3 regions of the Brevibacillus sp. SAFN-007a genome follow, and region 1 is predicted to be linked to each of the others. Evidence: riboswitches for the same ligand, from Rfam matches in the RefSeq annotation. Region 1 holds a riboswitch; each other region holds the start of a gene.

Region 1 (2,264 bases):
TACGAGACAAAAACAAGCTTAGTTGACAGTAGAAGGCTGGACGGCGCGTTGCAAGGCCTGTTCCAGATCGCCAATGATGTCGTCGATCGCCTCTGTGCCCACCGACAGCCGGATCAGCCCCGGCGTTACCCCGGCCGCCGCCTGTTCCGCTTCATTCAACTGCTGGTGCGTCGTGCTGGCCGGATGGATGATGAGCGACTTGGAATCACCCACGTTGGCCAGGTGCGAGAACAGTTTCACGGATTCAATCAGTGTTTTGCCTGCCTTCACGCCGCCGCGAATGCCAAAGGTGAGGATGGCGCCAGCACCTTTGGGCAAATATTTTTGCGCCAGCGCGTAGTGGGCGTCGCCTTCCAGGCCAGGGTAGCTGACCCACTCGACCGCTGGATGCGCGGCGAGGAATCGGGCGACAGCCAGTGCGTTTTGGCTGTGCCGCTCGATACGCAGGTGCAGCGTCTCCAAGCCTTGCAGGAACAAAAAGGAGTTGATCGGGGCCACGGCTGCGCCGATATCGCGCTGCAACTGGACGCGGGCCTTGATGATGTAGGCGAGCGGTCCGACGGCTTCCGTATAGACGACGCCGTGGTAGCTCGGGTCCGGTGTCGTCAGGCCCGGGAATTTGCCGTTGTTCCAGTCGAACTTGCCGGAATCGACGATGATGCCGCCAATCGCTGTGCCGTGCCCGCCGATGAACTTGGTCGTGGAGTGGACGACGATGTCTGCGCCATGCTCGAATGGACGGCACAAGATCGGCGAAGCAAACGTATTGTCCACGATCAGCGGCACGCCGTGTTCGTGCGCGATGTCAGCGATTGCCTGCAAATCCGCTACGTCGATGCGCGGATTCCCGATCGTCTCGCAAAAGAGCGCTTTTGTCTTTTCATTGATGAACGCCCGGAAGTTTTCCGGATTGGACTGATCGGCAAAATGAACCTTGATGCCAAGACGCGGGAGCGTGTGCGCAAAAAGGTTGTACGTACCGCCGTACAAACTGCTCGATGCGACAATTTCATCCCCGGCTTGGGCGATATTCAAGATGGAAAAGGTGATCGCTGCCTGACCGGAGGAGGTTGCCAGAGCGCCGACGCCGCCTTCCAGGAGAGCTACGCGTTTTTCAAAGGCGTCCTGGGTCGGATTCATGATGCGGGTGTAAATGTTGCCGAACTCTTTTAAGCCAAACAGGTTGGCGGCATGCTCGGTGTCGCGGAAGACGTAGGAGGTCGTCTGATAGATCGGAACGGCGCGCGAACCTGTTACGGGATCTACTTCTTGCCCACCGTGTACAGCGAGGGTTTCCGGTTTCCATTGTTGCTGCTCAGACATGCGAATCTCTCCTTTATAGGGGGGATGGGGATAAAAAAACGGAGCCATCCTCTGAGTAGAAGTAGGCTCCGGTTAGACACGGGTATGCACTCATCTCTCAGAATCTATGGATTCTGCAGGAATTAGCACCGCGCAAGGCTCGCTTGCTGGTTGCCGGGTTTCATGGGGCCTGTCCCTCCACCGCTCTTGATGAATCTGTCGCTTCAATTGTTGTCATAATTGTATGAAAAACAACACTTCCCTGTCAATATCAAAAATATAAGTTATCAGGTTGGAATTGGTGGGATTGGAGGCGTCATCATAAACTGCCCGCAGCTGTCACAAATTTGTCCTCATCTATCGCCGCTTTCGCCGCCTGCGTCGTTAGAAAATGGCAAGACCCTATGATATGATGGGAGTGGCAGAAAACGACGAAACGATTGTCTTTATAGGAGGAACATACGCAATGAGCCAAGGCGTGAAGGAAATGACCCCGCAGGAGCTGTTGGAAAAGCTCGCGGCCAAAGAAAAGCTTCAGGTGATTGACGTACGTGAGGTGGAGGAGTGGAACGAAGGCCATATTAAAGAAGCCAAGCTGATTCCGCTCGGGTTTTTGCCGCATCGCCTCGACGAGCTGGACAAGGAGGTCCCCATCGTCATGGTGTGCCGCAGCGGCGCCCGCAGCCACAGGGCGACCGAATATTTGAGTGAGCTTGGCTTTGACGCTGCCAATATGGTCGGCGGTATGCTGGCTTGGCCTGGCGAGAAGGAAGTGTAAGCGAAACGCTCGCGACCGTGCTTGTAACGGCGAGACGCGATGGACGCGAAAAAGCAGCATGCGCCATGTACGCGGCAAAGCGGCGGACGCATGAGTCGAACAGGGGAGGAAGAAAATCGTGAGTGAAGAAGCACAGCAACAAAGGTCCGCGTTGCAGCGCCATTGGTTTGTGGTGCTTGCAGGC
Region 2 (2,264 bases), on a different contig from region 1:
ACTGATTGGTTTTCGCGACATTTTCCGGATTTTCCTGAATCAGCCGCAAAAACCCTTTGACGGCCGTGAGCGGGTTTCTCACCTCGTGCGCCAGCGAAGCGGCGACGTGGCTCATCGTCTCGATTTTTTCGTTTTGCGCATGGCGAATAAACAGCGCCTTGTCGGAGACGCATTTGCTAAATAACGACATCAACAGCCAGATGCCGACAAAATTTTGAACGGGGATCACGAACGCATGATAGGCAAGGTGATCGGATACATAGGTAGGAAAAATCAGATAGGTCAACCCCAAATCGATCAGGGAAATAAGCGCACCCGTCAAAAGAGTAAACAGTGTTTTCCGATAACTGGCTTTGTACCGTCGATCAATCAGGAGGGAGACGGCGAACGTGGCGGCCAGAACGAGCATGGCAACCCAGGTGCCTTCGCCGCCCAGATAGTAGCGGTACAGCGCCGATTCGCCCAGCACGGTCAAGGCGACTGGCACCCCGCCGTAAATCAGAGCGAAAAAGACAATGACATGCCGGATATCAAACAGGATTCCCTCCACGACGCTCGAAGCGAAGGTCATCGTCAGGAGCATGCAGACAGAGCTGGTTACCAGAATAAAGCAACGGCTATAGTTGCGCATCCGGTCGAGGTAATAGATGTGAAACAAGACAAATGGGATCAGGGCAAAGAACATCTGCAAGATGACTTCTTTTAATAGACTCATGGGACATCCTCATCGCAAATTTGCATGACTTTTGCTTCAATCTACGATATTTCGACAAGACTTTACCGAATCCCTCCAAAATTTGGAGAATGGAATGGAAGGATTTTGTAGTTCAAAAGTTTTAAAAACCTAGTTGACAGATGGGTAAAACAAGAATTATAGTCTGTATATATTCATCCAAACGTTGTGAAAATAAAAACTACTCTTATCCAGAGAAGGCTGAGGGAATGGCCCTATGATGCCCGGCAACCTAGCTGGCAAGATCCACTGTCTTGCGAGCCAAGGTGCTAACTCCAACAGGTAGCGATACCTGGCAGATAAGAGGCGCGAATCTTGTCGATCAAGCCTCTTTCATCTGTTGAAAGAGGCTTTTCCCATGGGAAGGTCGCCTCCTCAGCTTGAAGCTCAGCAGGAAAGAAAAAAGGGGGATTTTTCGATGAAAAAGAAGTTGGGTCTTGTCACATCCATCGTACTGGCTGCGTCGCTGGCTTTGACCGCTTGCGGCGGAGGAGCGGACACCTCACAGACAGGGGCGAACGGCGCTTCCGGCGGCGAGAAGGCGAAGCGCATTGCCTTGATTATGCGCCAAAACGTCGGGACGTTTTCTGCCCAGTACATTAACGGCGTGAAGCAGGAAGTCGAGAAAAACGGCGGCGAGCTGACCGTGTTCAACGCGGACACCGATTTGTCGAAAATGGCCTCCAACCTCGACGCTGCGGTGAACCAAAATTTTGACGGCATCCTGATCGACCACGGTACGGCGGAAGCGCTGCAACAAGGCACGCAAAAAGCGGTCGACAAAAAAATCCCGGTTGTGCTGTTCGACACCGATATCAAGCTGCCGGGCGTCCCGATTGTCGAGCAGGATGACCACAAGCTGGCCGAGCTGAGTCTGGAAAAGCTGGCTGCCGATACGGGCGGAAAAGGCAACATCGTGAAAATTTGGGTAGCGGGCTTTGCGCCGATGGAAAAGCGTCAGGTTACGTATGAAGCCTTCCTGAAAAAATACCCGGATATCAAGGAAATCGCCGCGTTTGGCTCTGCCACCAACAACACGGCGCTGGATACGCAGGCGCAGATGGAAGCGATCTTGAAAAAATATCCGAACAAAGGCGACATTACAGCCGTCTGGGCATCCTGGGATGAGTTTGCCAAAGGGGCTACCCGGGCGATCCAGCAAGCAGGACGCACCGAAATCAAGGTATATGGCATCGACCTGAGCGATGAAGACTTGCAGCTGATCCAGGAGCCGAACTCGCCTTGGGTCGCGACCGCAGCAGTGGATCCGGCGAATATCGGACGCATTCACGCGCAAACCGTTTTCCAAAAGATCAAAGGGGAGCAAGTGCCAGACAGCGTGAAGCTGAATCCGGTGCTGGTCAAACAGGAAGACTTGCCAACGGATAAAAAAGTGACAATGGGCGACCTGTCCCAATACGTGCCAGAGTGGGGCAAGTAAGCAAATAGAGTCAGTTGATTTGGCTATTCCCGTTGCTTTTGTCAACGGGAATCTTGTTTATTTAGGGGGGGCGAAACGTGTCCAGCTTGC
Region 3 (2,264 bases), on a different contig from region 1:
TGCAACTCCTGGAGGACCTGGTCGATTTGCTGCATCAGCCGATCTGTAGGCGTAGGTGCCACTTTTTCCAACCTCCTTATCCGATTCCATGGGTTATCTACCAGTTTAGGGAAAAAAACAGGCAGAAGCAAGGTGGGGAGGAAACGTTTGCCTAATGTCAGACAGGAAGGGTACAATAGACGTACATACGTTTACGAGGAGGCATCCGAATGGCTGAAACCGTATCCCAAACCTTGTCAGAAGAACTGTTCGCGCTCCTGCAAAAAGAGCGATTTGTCACACTGGGCACAGTCGATCACGAGACAGGGGCGCCATCGCTCAGTTCCTTGTCCTGGACATATGCGGTGAACAACGGACTCATCCGCTTTGCCGTGGATACCCGCTCGCGCATACTCGCCAATATTGCCAAAGAGCCGCAGGTCGTTCTGCATCTGATCGGCGCTGGCTCCTCTTTTGCGATCAACGGACGCGCGGCGCTCAAAGCCGAGCGGCTGGAGGGCGTTCCGCTGAAGCTGGCGGTGGTGGAGATTGCCATCGACTCCGTCCGGGACGTGATGTTTTACGGCTCGCGCATTTCCGTAGAGCCGCAGTACGAAAAGACGTACGACAAAAATGCGGCCGCAAAGCTGGACAATCAGGTCATGACCGCGCTGAAAAACGCCTGATCCGGACTTCTGCACAATAATGGAAAATCCTGTTGACAAGAAACCGTCGTATCCTTTAGTATTAGGTCATTCAAATTGAATAGCAAAACTTCTTATCCAGAGAGGCGGAGGGACTGGCCCGATGATGCCCGGCAACCAATCAACCGTATGTTCGTTCATACGGGGAGATAATGGTGCTAATTCCTGCAGAGTTATGTAACTCTGAAAGATGAGAAGGTCTTGCTTACGGTGACGTAAACAAAGCCTTCTTTCAGAGAAAAGGGGGCTTTTTTTCATGCCCCTCGCACATCATGGGAGGGAGAGAGTTGCGTATGAGATTGGAAACCAAATTAGTTCAGGCAGGCGTAGGCAGAGAAGAGAAAACGGGAGCGATCAGCTTTCCTGTCTACTATGCCACCGCATACCGCCACCCGGCATTGGGGCAGAGCACAGGCTATGATTATACACGTACGGCAAATCCGACCCGTGCCGTATTGGAAGAAGCGATTGCCGAGGCGGAATCAGGCGATGCCGGCTTTGCCTGCGCATCGGGAATGGCGGCGGTCCATACGGTGATGGGATTGTTTTCCCAGGGGGACCATCTCCTTGTGTCGCTCGATTTGTACGGAGGGACGTATCGCTTGTTCGAGCAGGTGCTTTCCCGCTACGGCCTGTCTTTTACCTACGTAGACCTGCGCGACCTGGAAGCGGTGCAAAACGCGCTGCGGGCCGAGACAAAGGCGATCTTCGTCGAGACGCCGACGAACCCGCTCATGCAGATTACCGATATTCGCCAAATCACCGAGCTGGCAAAGCGGCATGGACTTTTGACGATTGTCGACAATACGTTCATGACCCCGTATTGTCAACGCCCGCTGGAGCTTGGCGCAGATATCGTGCTGCACAGCGCGACGAAGTACCTGGGCGGCCACAACGATGTGCTGGCCGGACTGATCGTGACAAAAGGAGAGGAGTTGTCGGAAAAAATCCGGTTTTTGCACAATTCCATTGGCGCGGTATTGGGCCCGCAAGACAGCTGGCTGTTGGTACGCGGCATGAAGACATTGGCGCTGCGCATGGAAAGACATCAGGCAAACGCGCTGGCTGTGGCGAAAAAGCTGCAGGAGCATCCGGCTGTCTCCGAAGTATTCTACCCTGGACTGGAAGAGCATCCCGGGCATGCGATCCAGGCGAGTCAGGCAAGCGGTTTTAGCGGGATGGTTTCCTTTCGGGTCCGGTCTGCGGAGCAGGTGGGCTTGTTTTTGCAACATTTGCGTCTCGTCTCTTTTGCGGAAAGCCTTGGTGGCGTCGAGTCGTTGTGTACGTATCCGGCGACACAGACCCACGCTGACATGCCGCTGGAAGTGAGAGAATACGTCGGCGTGTGTGACCGATTGCTGAGACTGTCGGTAGGGATTGAGCATCCGGAAGACTTGATCGCGGATCTGTTTCAAGCGCTGGACGCGAGCCTTGCCGTTGTTGGGGGGGCTGTCCGATGAACTTCGCAACGAAGCTGCTTCACGGCTCAGCCTGCATCGATCCGGTTACAGGTGCGTCGTCGGTTCCGATCTACCAGGCATCCACGTTTCACCAGTTTGACCTCGACCAGCCAGGCGCTTA

Evidence for each region. A riboswitch is a leader RNA that binds a small molecule or an ion and turns the genes downstream of it on or off. The one in region 1 is predicted to bind S-adenosylmethionine.
Region 2: linked by a shared signal. The riboswitch ahead of ACTHO6_RS06675 (substrate-binding domain-containing protein) and the one ahead of ACTHO6_RS13345 (homocysteine synthase) in region 1 are both predicted to bind S-adenosylmethionine.
Region 3: linked by a shared signal. The riboswitch ahead of ACTHO6_RS08735 (aminotransferase class I/II-fold pyridoxal phosphate-dependent enzyme) and the one ahead of ACTHO6_RS13345 (homocysteine synthase) in region 1 are both predicted to bind S-adenosylmethionine.

Annotation. Positions count from the first base shown of each region.
Region 1 is NZ_JBQCKK010000011.1:60,333-62,596, reverse strand. Features, by position in the region: gene ACTHO6_RS13345 (homocysteine synthase) at 19-1,323, opposite strand; SAM riboswitch class I at 1,411-1,519, opposite strand; gene ACTHO6_RS13340 (rhodanese-like domain-containing protein) at 1,769-2,080, shown strand; gene ACTHO6_RS13335 (SCO family protein) at 2,199-2,264, shown strand, end outside.
Region 2 is NZ_JBQCKK010000003.1:289,291-291,554, reverse strand. Features, by position in the region: gene ACTHO6_RS06680 (ATP-binding protein) at 1-715, opposite strand, end outside; SAM riboswitch class I at 918-1,039, shown strand; gene ACTHO6_RS06675 (substrate-binding domain-containing protein) at 1,152-2,174, shown strand; gene ACTHO6_RS06670 (sugar ABC transporter ATP-binding protein) at 2,252-2,264, shown strand, end outside.
Region 3 is NZ_JBQCKK010000005.1:166,398-168,661, reverse strand. Features, by position in the region: gene ACTHO6_RS08745 (DUF5665 domain-containing protein) at 1-35, opposite strand, end outside; gene ACTHO6_RS08740 (pyridoxamine 5'-phosphate oxidase family protein) at 210-665, shown strand; SAM riboswitch class I at 755-880, shown strand; gene ACTHO6_RS08735 (aminotransferase class I/II-fold pyridoxal phosphate-dependent enzyme) at 977-2,143, shown strand; gene ACTHO6_RS08730 (trans-sulfuration enzyme family protein) at 2,140-2,264, shown strand, end outside.